3 regions of the Dyella caseinilytica genome follow, and region 1 is predicted to be linked to each of the others. Evidence: predicted binding sites of a transcription regulator. Region 1 holds the regulator's gene; each other region holds the start of a gene.
What was found. The regulator FliA, encoded in region 1, starts transcription of late flagellar genes. The targets are predictions, from matches to a motif close to TAAAGTTTNNCNNNCNNNGGCCGATAA.
Positions count from the first base shown of each region.

Region 2: a site for FliA is predicted at 1,467-1,493, ahead of motA (flagellar motor stator protein MotA). Genes of this name have one in related genera too.
Region 3: a site for FliA is predicted at 2,707-2,733, ahead of ISN74_RS04100 (methyl-accepting chemotaxis protein). Genes of this name have one in related genera too.

Region 1 covers NZ_CP064030.1:4,211,635-4,215,847, forward strand. The annotation lists gene ISN74_RS18520 (chemotaxis protein CheA) at 1-763, opposite strand, end outside; gene ISN74_RS18525 (protein phosphatase CheZ) at 936-1,577, opposite strand; gene cheY (chemotaxis response regulator CheY) at 1,574-1,981, opposite strand; gene ISN74_RS18535 (RNA polymerase sigma factor FliA) at 2,078-2,812, opposite strand; gene ISN74_RS18540 (MinD/ParA family ATP-binding protein) at 2,814-3,755, opposite strand; gene flhF (flagellar biosynthesis GTPase FlhF) at 3,873-4,213, opposite strand, start outside.
Region 2 covers NZ_CP064030.1:1,025,294-1,029,506, reverse strand. The annotation lists gene motB (flagellar motor protein MotB) at 1-563, opposite strand, end outside; gene motA (flagellar motor stator protein MotA) at 560-1,429, opposite strand; gene secF (protein translocase subunit SecF) at 1,629-2,594, opposite strand; gene secD (protein translocase subunit SecD) at 2,607-4,213, opposite strand, start outside.
Region 3 covers NZ_CP064030.1:1,008,576-1,012,788, forward strand. The annotation lists tRNA gene ISN74_RS04090 (tRNA-Pro) at 1-74, shown strand, start outside; gene ISN74_RS04095 (hypothetical protein) at 202-939, shown strand; gene ISN74_RS04100 (methyl-accepting chemotaxis protein) at 1,000-2,667, opposite strand; gene serA (phosphoglycerate dehydrogenase) at 2,836-4,068, opposite strand.

The sequences.
Region 1 (4,213 bases):
CTTGCGCAGACTTGGCGGCGGCAGGCGCCTGCCTGGCTTCAACAGGTGCCGGCGCGGGAGCCGGCGCAGACGGCGTTGCTACAACCTGACCGGGCGCCGAGCCCTTGCCATGCAGGTTATCCAGCAAGGCTTCAAACTCGTCGTCGCTGATGTCATTCTTTTCAGGCTGCGAAGGCTGGATAGCACCGGGCGCACTGCCTTTGCCGTGGAGGGCATCGAGCAGGTTTTCGAATTCGTCCTCGCTGATGTCTTTCGATTCGTGCTTGGGTGCCCCGGGTACGCCACCCTGCCCGTACAGCGTGTCGAGCAGCGCTTCGAATTCAGCCTCGATCGGATCAGCCGAGCGCGCCGGCTTGGCCGGTGCGGTGGCAGGAGCCGCTTCGACTGCTGGCTTGAGACGTTCCAACAATGCCTGCGGCGGCGACGCCATCGGCTCGCCTTGCGACAAGGCCACCATCATCGCGTTGAGCAGATCCAGCGCTTCCAGCAGCGCATCCATGTGCACCGAGTTCAGCACCAGCTTGCCGTTGCGGGCATCGTTGAGCAGTTCTTCAGCGTTATGGCACAGCTGCACCATCGGCTCGATGCCGAGGAAGCCCGCGCCGCCCTTCACGGTGTGAAAGACGCGGAACACGGCATTGAGCAATTCGCGATCGTGCGGCGAGGCTTCCAGCTCGATCAGCTGTTCGCCCAGCCGTTGCACCAACTCCCCGGCCTCGACCAGGAAATCGTCACGCAGCTCGCTGTCGAGGTTTGCATCCATCAATGTTTGCCCTTGACCAAGCCGCAACACTTCCCGGCAATACTCGTACTTGCCTCACCGTCATTCCCGCGAAAGCGGGAATCCATTCTCGCTTCTTGCCGAAGAGCAAGATGGATTCCCGCTTTCGCGGGAATGACGGCGAGGGGAAACGAGCGTCCGGCGATTCGCATCTTCAGAACCCGAATTCACTCAACAGGCGATCCACTTCGTCCTGACTCGATACCTTCGCCACTTCCACCGGCGCTTCGCGACCGGCGAGCGCACCCGTGAGGCGCACCAGTTCCAACAGCGACGATTCAACGCTTTCGATAAAGCTCACCACTTTCTTCACGCGCTGGCCGGCCAAGTCCTGCCAGGACTGCACCAGCACCATGTCGTTGAGACCTTCGGCACACGCGCCGGCGAATACCTGCGCCTGACGCGCGAGCACGGCGGAGGGATCGGTTTCGCTGCGATTGAAGTCCAGCACTGCCGCGGCGTTGGCGGAGAGCGCTTCGGCTTCCGGACGCATGCGGTCGACGAAATCCAGGCTGCGGTGTGCGGCCTTGGAACTCATGTCCAACACTTCGGCCAGATAGTTGCGCGCGTCGGTCATGCTCTCAGGCACACCTTCGTTGGCCAGATCGCTGCCGAGGCGACATACCGCGCCATGCAGGTCGCGGGCAAGCACACCGAGCGCACGGAACAGGTGCTGTTCGCGCTGGCGCACCATCGCATCGAGCGCCTGCTCGAAGGCGACGCCATCGGCGCTGGTGAGCAGGTCGCGGACTTCGGGCGGCAGGCCCTCGTTTACGGCGGTCATGGTCGCGGTCATGCAGAAGCTCCACTGGCAGCCAGGCGCTCAAAGATCTTGTCCAGCTTTTCCTTCAGCGTGACTGCTGTGAAAGGCTTGACGATGTAACCATTCACGCCGGCCTGGGCAGCGGCGATGATTTGTTCGCGATTGTTTTCGGCGGTCACCATCAGCACCGGCAAGCTCTTCAACTTCGGCTCAGCGCGAATGGCCTGCAGCAGTTCGATGCCGGTCATGTTGGGCATGTTCCAGTCGGTGACGACCATGTCGAAGGACGTGGCCTTCAGCATCGTCAGCGCGGCATTGCCGTCATCGGCTTCCTGGATCAGCGGATTGCTGAAGCCCAGTTCGACGAGCAGGTTGCGGACGATGCGCCGCATGGTGGAGAAATCGTCTACCACCAGGATTTTCATGTTCTTGTCCAAACGCTTTTCTCCGAAACGCAGAAACAGTGGGGGAGTGCTCTGCTTCCTCTCCCCTCCGGGGAGAGGGACTTGCAGCATCGCGCTTCTCCGTTGTCGCTAACCGCGCCACTCACCCATGCGTGCGCGCAGCCTCACCAATGCCTGGCCGTGGATCTGGCAGACGCGTGATTCAGTCACGCCTAGCACCAGGCCGATTTCCTTCAGGTTCAATTCCTGCTCGTAATACAGGGACATCACCAGTTGTTCGCGCTTGGGCAGCGTGCTGATCGCTTCGGCAAGGGCTTCACGCAGACCACCCTGCTCGATGCTGTCCTGCGGACCGAGGTTGTCGTTGTCGGCGACGTCCAGCGCACTGCCCTCGCCGCCGTCGCCGTCGTCCGGCGCGGTCAGGCTGAGCAGGCGCGCGCTGGTCGCGTCGGCCAGCACCTGGTGATACTCCTCGGCGCTGATGCCGAGTCGCTTCATCACCTCGGCGCTTTCCGCGTCGGCGCCGGTTTCGTTTTCGATCTGCCGCACCACTTCGGCGACCTCGCGGACCTTGCGATGCACCGATCGGGGGGTCCAGTCGGTGCGGCGCAGTTCGTCCAGCATCGCGCCACGGATGCGGATGCCCGCATACGTTTCGAAGCTGGCGGCGCGGTCGGTCGTAAAGTTTCGCGCTGCCTCCAGCAAGCCGATCATGCCTGCCTGTACCAAATCTCCTACGTCAACGCTCGGTGGCAACCGCCCCATCAGGTGATAGGCAATACGCCGCACGAGCGGCGCATGCCTGCGCACCAGCTGGTCTGCGTCTTCGCGTTGCAGTTGCAGATATTCGGAGGCCACATTCATCTCACCACCCCGCAGCCGGTACGTTTTGACCGCTGAAAAAGGCAATACGTCCGAGGTCGGGGTACGCGGGTTCACCCCATGTATCGACCGCACCTGCCAATTGCTTGAATCCGGCCGCGGCGCGGCTGGATGGCCACAGATCGACCACCGCACCCTGGCGGCGGATGGCTTGGCGCAGCCATTCGTCATGCGGAATCATGCCCATGTAATCGAGCGCCACGTCCAGGAAACGGCCGCATACCCGGGCCAGCTTCTCGTACAGCTTTTTCGCGTCGCTCGCCTGGCGAACCATGTTGGCGACGATGTGGAAACGTCGAACGCCGAAGTCGTGCGCCAGGATCTTGATCAATGCGTAGGCATCGGTCAGCGAGGCCAGCTCGTCGCACACCACGATCAGTACGTCATCCGCGGCGGCAGCAAACATCGCCACGTTGTCGGCGACACCCGCAGCGGTATCCACGATCAGGAATTCCGGCGGCTGGATCAGGTCGTCGAAGGCGCGGATGACCGCGGCATGTTCGCTGTTGCCCATCTTTGCCAGCCGGCGCACGCCCGAACCACCCGGAACCACCTTCAGGCCGTGCTGGGCTGGAATGATCAGGTCATGCAGCGAGCATTTGCCTTCCAGCAGATGCGCAAGATGACGCGACGGATTCAGACCCAGCTGCACGTCGATATTGGCCACGCCCATGTCGGCATCCAGCAGCATCACATCGCGGCCGGCCATCGCCATCACCATGGCGAGGTTCACCGCAACGGTGGTCTTACCGACACCGCCCTTGCCGCCCGCCACCGCGATGGTGCGCGTGATGCGTTCCCGCCGGACCAACGGCTGCAGGTTGGCAGCCTGATGGAACGCCGGCAGCTCGTCCCGTTGCACCGGGACGGAGGAAAACAGATTTTGCAGGCCTGCTGCTTGATTCACGTGCAATGCCTCACTCATGTGCTACTGCCTGTGCGCTTTCGCTCCTCTCCTGCGACCCGAAGGTCGTCCCCGTGGGACGTGCAGGGAGAGGGATAAAAGTCGTGAAACCATGAAAGCTGCCGACGAATGACGTTTTCATAGCCCCGCCACCGCCATGCCGAAACGTTCGGCCATGTCCATGTCCTCAACACTCGGCCCAAGCCGCTTCTGTGTCTGCGCTGCACGACAGACCAGCACGCGCGCATCGGCGGCGCTGATGTCCTCCGGCACGCGCTGGCCGTCGGTGGTGCAATCCAGGGGCAGACGATGGCGGATCAGTACCGAGAGCAAACCGCCCAGGCTCGGCGCCTCATCGAGCTTGGTCGCGATGCATGCGCTCAACTGCAAGGGCAGGTAGGCGCGCACGGATTCCTCCAACGCCGAAGCTTGCGCATTCGCCGCCAGCACCAGGCAGGCGCGCATCTTGGCGCCGCCCT
Region 2 (4,213 bases), 1.6 Mb from region 1:
ACCGTGTAAGGCTTGAGTGTGGCGCTACCGGTGTCGAACATTGGCCGGTTCTGCTTGTCGACGATCTGGATGCGCAAACCTTCTGGCGTGATATCCAGCAGCAATTGATCCTTGAACGGCTCGAGTGCCTGGCTTTTTTCAATGGCCGCGTGCAATTGCTGCATAAGATTTTCCAGGCGCGCCTTCTCCTGTTCCTGCGCCAGCTTTTCCACATCTGGTGCGGCGGTCCGCGACGCACGTCGATCCTTGCCCGGACCATGCGGCATATCCATGGCCCCACCCAGTTTGATAGCACTGTCGCTGGCGCCGCCTGGCCCGACCTTGCCGGGCGGTGCCATGGTCGCATTGCCCGCCACCATGCTGGGATTCTTGAAATATTCGGCGATAGCGGCACGCTGCTGTTTCGTGCCGACGCCAATCAGCCACATCACCAAAAAAAACGCCATCATCGCTGTCACGAAGTCGGCGTAAGCCACCTTCCACGCACCGCCATGGTGGCCATGCTTGCGGCGACGTGCACGGCGTACGACGACTACCAGCGAATCGCCGTCGTATTCGCTCACGCCGCAGCTCCAGCCCGCGCGCCTTTGAGGTGTTCTTCGAAATCCTGAAAGCTGGGACGGGTCTGTGGCGACAGTGTCTTGCGTGCAAACTCGACCGCCACCTTGGGGTTATAGCCGCGCAAACACGCCAGCAAGGCCACTTTTACGCATTCGAACGCCCTGCCATCTTCGCTCACGCGGCTTTCCATCGCCGCACCGAGCGGCCCGACGAAGCCATAGCAAAGCAAGATGCCAAGAAAAGTGCCGACCAGCGCGCCAGCAATGTGTTCGCCGATCTGCGAGGTGTCGCCACCTAGTTGCGACATGGTGGTAACGATACCAAGCACGGCTGCAACAATCCCGAATCCAGGCAGTGCATCGGCCATCTTCAACACTGCCAGCGCAGGCGCCTCTGCTTCTTGCTGATGTGTTTCCAGTTCCACTTCCAGCAACTGCTCCAACTCATGCGGATTCATGTTGCCGCCGACCATCAGGCGCAAGCAGTCAGTGATGAATTCGATCAGGTTGTGCTCTTTCACCAACCGCGGATAGGCGCTGAACACCGGGCTGGCTTGTGGATCCTCGATATGCGATTCCAGTCCGAGCAAACCCTGTTTACGCATCACACCGAAAATGTCGTAGAGCAAAGCGAGCAGGTCCACGTAATCCTGCTTGCGGTATTTGGGACCTTTGAACAACGCGACGATATTGCGAAACGCTTCCTTCACGATCTTGGCCGGATTAGCCGACAGGAACGCGCCCACCGAACCGCCACCGATGATCATCAGCTCACAGGGCTGCCACAGCGCAAGCATATGGCCGTGCGCCAGCAGATAGCCGCCAAAAACGCAGCCAAGCACCACAAGGGAACCGATCACGACAAGCATGGAGACTCCAGGCCAGGACACGATGTCCTAGACAGGCTTATCGACCGGAGCACGCTGAAGTTGAGACTGAAAAGTGATAACGCGCTGGAACAGCTGACGCGTTCGGATTTCTATTTGCGAAGTGACGTCCTGCGTCACATCACCAACGAAAACGGCCCGGAGATCCGGGCCGTTTTACCTACACATATGTGAAGACGAATTACGGACGGCGCGCCAGTTCCGGATTCTCCTTGGTCACCGGCATCAGATCCTTCTTCGACACACCCAGCCACAGCAGGATCGGGCTGGCCACAAAGATGGAGGAAAGCGTACCCACCAGGATGCCGATCAACATGGTGATCGCAAAACCATGCACCGTAGGACCGCCGAAGAAATACAGCGCGGCCATCGCGATGCTGGTGAACAACGAGGTGATGATGGTTCGCGACAGCGTGCTGTTGATCGAACGGTTGAGGATCTCTTCCGGATCGGCCTTGCGCGAGGAGCGGAACAGTTCACGGATACGATCGAACACCACCACCTTGTCGTTGATCGAGTAACCGATCACCGCCAGCACGGAGGCCAGTACCGTCATATCGAACTCGCGCTGCACCAGCGAGATCACGCCCAGCGTGACTAGCACGTCATGCACTTCGGTCGCCAGCGCGGCAATCGCGAAGCGGCGTTCGAAGCGAATCCACAGATAGATGCCGATACCGATGATCACGAAGATCGCCGCGGTGACACCATCGCTGCGCAGCTGTTCGCCGACCTGCGGGCCGACATAGTCCTTGCCGGCGATCTTAGCGTCCGGACGGCCGGCCTGCAGCGCCTTGGCGACGTCGTTCGCAATCAGGTCGAGGTTCGGCGATTTGCCTTCCTGCAGCACAAAGTGCGCGTCATCTTTTGGCTGAAAGCGGATCGACACCTGACGGGTGCCGCCGACGCTCTGCACGGTCGCATTCTCGATGCCGCCCTTGTCCAACGCGCTGCGGACGTCTTCAACCGAGACCGGATTGTCGTAGGTGGCCTCGATGCTGACACCGCCGGTGAAATCCAGGCCATAGTTCAGACCGCGCGTGGCGAGCAGCGCGATCGAGGCAACCATCAGCAGGACGGCGATGCCGATGCTGACCTTGCGCAAGCCGAGGAAGTGAACATTGCTGTTGTGGCTGAAAATTTCCATGTCGTTCCCCGATTACACCGACAGCGTCTTGAGCTTGCGCCCGTGATGGATGAGCGCGGTGATCGCGTGAGTCACCGTGACCGAGGTGAACATCGAAGTCAGGATACCGATCAACAGCGTGACGCCGAAGCCCTTGATCGGACCGGATCCCATCGTGGTCAGAGCGAGCGCGGCGATAAGGTGAGTGACGTTGGCGTCGAGAATCGTCGCCCAGGCTTTCTCATAACCGGCGCGGATCGCGGCCAGCGGCGTTGAACCGTTACGCAATTCTTCGCGCACGCGTTCGCAGATCAGCACGTTGGCGTCGATCGCCATACCCAGGGTCAGCACGATACCAGCGATGCCTGGCATGGTCAGGGTCACGCCAATGGCCGACATCACCGCCACCAGAATCACCAGATTGAAGAACAGCGCCACATCCGCCACCAAGCCGAACAGCTTGTAGTAGATCGCAGCGGCCAGCAGCACCAGGCCAAGGCCCAGCAGCACCGCCTTCAAGCCCTTTTCGATGTTGTCCTGGCCAAGGCTGGGACCAATCACGCCTTCCTGCACGATGTCCATGGAAGCGGCGAGCGAACCGCCCTTGAGCAACAGAGCCAGTTCCGATGCTTCCTTGGTACTGCCCAAGCCGGTGGTCTGGAATTTATTGCCGAACACACCGTTGATGGTGGCGTAGTTGATGACCTGGTAGGTCGTCTTAGGCGTACGCACTTCCTTGCCATCGACGACCTGGGTGTCGGTGGTGCGCTCCACATACACCACGGCCATCGGCTTGCCGACGTTGTCGCGTGTGAAATCGAGCATCTTGGCCGCGCCCGCCGAATTCAGCGTCACGTTCACGCTGGGTGAGCCGGTTTGCGAGTCGTTGCCGGACGATGCATCGACCAGTTCGTCACCAGTAGCGATGATGTTCTTGCTGACCAGGTAGGGCTCGCCGTGACGGCCGTAATACAAGTGAGCATCCGGCGGGACGTTGCCGGTCTTCACGGCATCCTGCACGGCGGGATCGCGTGCATCGCCAAGGCCTGCCACGTATTCCAGCGTTGCGGTGGCGCCGATGACCTTCTTGGCCTCGGCCGGATCCTGCACGCCGGCCAGTTCGACCGAGATGTGATCTTCGCCCTGTGCCTGGATCACCGGCTCGGACACGCCCAGCGCGTTGATACGGTTGCTCAAGGTGGCGAGGTTCTGGCGAATCGCGCTGGTGGCGAGGTCACGCAGCTTGATTGGCTTGATCACCGCGTTGAGCACGAAGCGGTTGCCGGTGCTGGCACCATCCGTGACATTCAGATCGGTGTATTCGGTGGCAATCGCATCGCTGGCCGCGGAGCGATCGGCGGCGGAACCCAGCACCACGTTTACGCCCTGACCGCGAGTGGGATCACGCGCAACGGAGACAAACGGAATCTTCTTGTCCTTGAGCAGCGAGGTGATGTCCTGGGTGTAGCGGATTTCCTGCTTGTCGATCACATCGTTCTGGTCGACCGCCATCAGGAAGCGCACGCCACCTTGCAAGTCCAGACCCAGCGGCATCGGACGGCCACCGATCGCACTGAGCCAGCTCGGCACGGTCGATTGCAGGTTGAACGCAGCGGTGTAGTCATCACCCAACACCGGCT
Region 3 (4,213 bases), 1.6 Mb from region 1:
GGCGTAGCGCAGCCTGGTAGCGCATTTGCCTGGGGGGCAAAGGGTCGTGGGTTCGAATCCCGCCGCCCCGACCAATTCGCGAAATCCGTAAAACGGCGCCTCGGCGCCGTTTTTTGTTTTCAGGAGCGGACATGTGTCCGTGACGATGACGCGCTAGTCTCCGAGGCAGTGAACCCACTGCATAGTCAGGAGATATCGCCGATGCCGTCCAATACCTGTCATCCGAATGCTCCACACGTAAAGCTGAACACCCCCGACTGGTACATCTCGTCGCTGATGCTGGATCGCGCGTTGGATGCCATCCTGCGCCGGGTCAAAAAGCTCGACCGCAAACACGATATTCCTTACCTGGCCGGCTACAGCCAGGACGGCAAGACGATCTATATCGACCGCCACTTACCCGAATCCTTCACCTTCCGCGGGCGCACCGTCGAAGTGGATCGCTTCCTCATCCTGCACGAGGAAGTCGAAAAGACCTTGATCGACCAGTTGGATCTGCATTACCTGCATGCGCACCAGATCGCCACGCGTGCTGAAGAAGCGGCGGTGCATGCACACGGCGTCACTTGGAAGGCTTATGACCGCTTCATGCAGAAATACGTCAAGAGCATTGGCGACGAGCGTCTAAGCAAGGTGCCGGTCGATCTGGACCTTAAGCCGTATCGCGATTACCACGATTACGACTTGCTGCGGCAGATGGAAGCACACATGGAGCGTGGAACAGGAATGAGCGCCAAGCAGAAAACCGAGCTCAAGAGTTACGCGGATGCATTTCGCGAAGAACTGCGTGTGCAACATCGCCACGAATTACACAGCAATGGTGTCGAGAACAAGCGGAGTAAACCCGCCGTGAAAAAGACATCATCAGCGAAGGCAAAGCCGGCCAAGGCCGCCAAGACAGCGCCAAAGCGAAAGGTCGCGGCAAAACGAGGCAAGTAAGCCACACGCATGCCTTATGGTTGCGCAGCCTCGCCATTAAAGGCGAGGTTTGCGCGAAGCTCAGGCGGCTACGAGTTGTTGCGGGGCAGCGGGCTGGTAGACGCTGGCGTGGGTCGTTTTCTTGAACTCGATCTTGGCGGCTTCCTTGAGGCCATCGCCCAGCTTGAAGAATGCCACGCTCTCCACGAGTGAGCGGGCACGCATCTGCACCGTATCCGCGGCGGCGGCGGCTTCTTCGACCAGGGCAGCGTTGCTCTGCGTGACCTCGTCCATCTGCTGCACCGCGCGATTGACCTGCTGGATGCCGGAGGCCTGCTCGGTGCTCTGCGAAGCAATGGCATTCACTGTACTGGCGACGTTATCCACGCTATCGAGTAACTTGCCGACCATTGATTCCGCGTGGGCAATCATCTGCGTGCCGCTTGCGATGATCGTCACTGATTCTTCGATCAGCGAACGAATCTCCCGGGACGCCGTGCGCGAATTGCGCGCCAACGATTGCACTTCACCCGCGACAACATGGAAACCCTTGCCGGCTTCACCGGCGCGTGCCGCTTCCACTGAGGCGTTCAAGGCGAGGATGTGTGTTTGGGTGGCGATGCGGTCCATCGTTTCCGTGATTTCGGTAATCCGGCTGGCGACGGCCTGCACCTGGTTCATCGCGCCGACAGCCTCGGACATGGCTGTGCCGCTTTGCTTGGCGATACCTGCAGCCGATTCGGCCAGGCGGCTTGCTTCATGCGCACGCACGGCATTGGCATTCACGCTGTGGGTGAACTCTTGCATGGAGGACGACGTTTCTTCCAGCGCCGCTGCTTGTTCGCTGGTACGCGCGGAAAGATCCTGGTTGCCGCTGGCGATCTGTCGTGTAGAAGTGGAAATCTCTGTGCTGCCCGCGCGAATGGTGTTGACCACACGGCGCAGCTGGCCATTCATCGCGTCGAGCGCTGCAAGCAGCTTGCCGGTTTCGTCATGGCTGGTAACGGTAACCTGCGTGGACAGATCCCCTTCTGCCACGGCCTGAGCCATTTTCACGGCGCGACCGATCGGCGCCGTGATGCTGTACGCAAGCAGCCAGGTCAGCATGGCACCGGCGAGCATGGCACAAAGCACCACGGCGATCAGAAACACACAGGCATCACGGAAAGCGTCGCGGCTTTGCTGATCAATCTGCGTGGACGCGGTTTGTGCACCCTGCTTCATATTTGCCACCAGACTATCAATGGCGGCAGTGGGTGCGCGATCGATGCCCGCGACCAGACTATCCACGACATGCACGCTTTGGGGATCATTGGGATCGTAGTGCTGGATGGCAGCGAGGTATTTCGTGCCCAGATCTGCATGCGTGGCGACCGCTGCACTCACGCCGTCAGTCTTTAGGCCAAGCTCGGCCATCTGCTGCTTCAGCGAAGCGAGATCCTTGTCGACGGCGCTGGACTGCGCGACAAAGCCATCGTGATGCTTCTTGAACGCATCCGCATCACTGCCGCGCAAGAGCAGATCTTTCCACTCCTGAACCTGTTTCTTGAAATCGACCTGCGTCACGCGCGCCATGTCCACCGCCGCGGCGAATTTTCCGGCTGTTTCGGCGGAATGCACCTGGAGATCATGGGTACGGGAGAGGCCGCGCCAGCCGCCAAGCCCCACAATGACTGCAGCCGCCAGCATCACTGCGCCGAGCAGGCCAAGTCGGATGGCGATACGCAGATTGCGAAATCGTAAATTCATAAGCTGTGCCGCAATAAAAAACGTTGCCGAGTTAAGTAGTTATCGGCATATGGCGGTCAAGCTTGAATAAGCGAGGCATTCACCAGTGTCAAACGTTGGGGTGGCGCGGCCACCGCAGGTTGGGTGAGCGCACCGCTACCCAACCTGCGAAACGACAGCATGGCGTGATCAATAAAGTACGCGTGTCCGCAACGTTCCCGGTATCGCTGCGAGCTTGTCTTTCAGCAATGCGGCCTGCTGTTCTTCCGCCGACACATCGATCACGACGTAACCCACGTCCGCTGTGGTCTGCAGGAACTGCGCATCGATGTTGATGTTGCCGGCGGAGAACAGTTCATTGATGCGCGAGAGCACGCCTGGCACGTTGCGATGAATGTGCAACAGGCGACGACTGCGCGGATGTTCCGGCAAGGTCACTTCCGGGAAGTTCACGGCAGACAGCGTGGAGCCGTTGTCGCTATAGCGCACCAGTTTGCTGGCCACTTCGATGCCGATGTTGTCCTGTGCTTCCAGTGTGCTACCGCCGATATGCGGGGTGAGGATCACGTTATCCATGCCGATCAACGGTGAGACAAAGGGATCGTCGTTGCCCTTCGGTTCCACCGGGAATACGTCGATGGCAGCGCCACCGACGTGCTCCTTGCGCAGCGCATCCGCGAGCGCGTCGATATCGACCACCGTGCCGCGCGATGCATTGATCAGCAGCGCGCCCTTCTTCATCTTGTCCAGCTCAGTCTTGCCCATCATCAGCTTGGTCGAGGGCGTTTCCGGCACGTGCAGCGTGACGACGTCGGAACGTTCAAGCAGATCATCCAGGCTGGCCGCGGCGCGTGCATTGCCCAGCGACAGCTTGGATTCGATGTCGTGGAAGATCACGCGCATGCCCAGGCTTTCCGCCAGCACGCCCACCTGCGTGCCGATATGGCCGTAGCCGACGATGCCGAGCACCTTGTCGCGCACTTCAAAGCTGCCCGCAGCGGATTTGGTCCAGCCGCCACGGTGGCAGAGTGCGCTCTTTTGCGGAATGCCACGCAGCAGCATGATCGTCTCGGCAATCACCAGCTCTGCCACGCTGCGCGTGTTGGAGTAGGGCGCGTTGAAAACGGGAATACCAAGCTTCCCCGCGGCGCTCAGATCAACCTGGTTGGTGCCGATGCAATAGCAGCCTACGGCGATCAAGCGCTTGGCATGGTCCAGCACGTCATCGGTGAGATGCGTGCGGGATCGGATACCGATGATATGCGCGTCGGCGATACGCGCTTTCAACTCGTCCTCCGGCAGCGATTTGGCGTGGTACTCGATCTGGCTGTAGCCGGCGCGCTGGAAGGTTTCCACCGCTGTGCGGCTGAGGCCTTCGAGCAACAGCACCTTGATGTCTTGCTTGGGATACGAGGTCTTCATGGCAGCCCGGGTTTGGATGTAAAGAGCGTGTCTGCGATCTCTGCATAGTCCACAGACAGGCTCTTCACTATGCCAGATTTTGCCGCGACGCAGCACTGGACGCGTCGCGCAGGCGCTGGCACGCTGGATGCCTCGCCACGGAGTT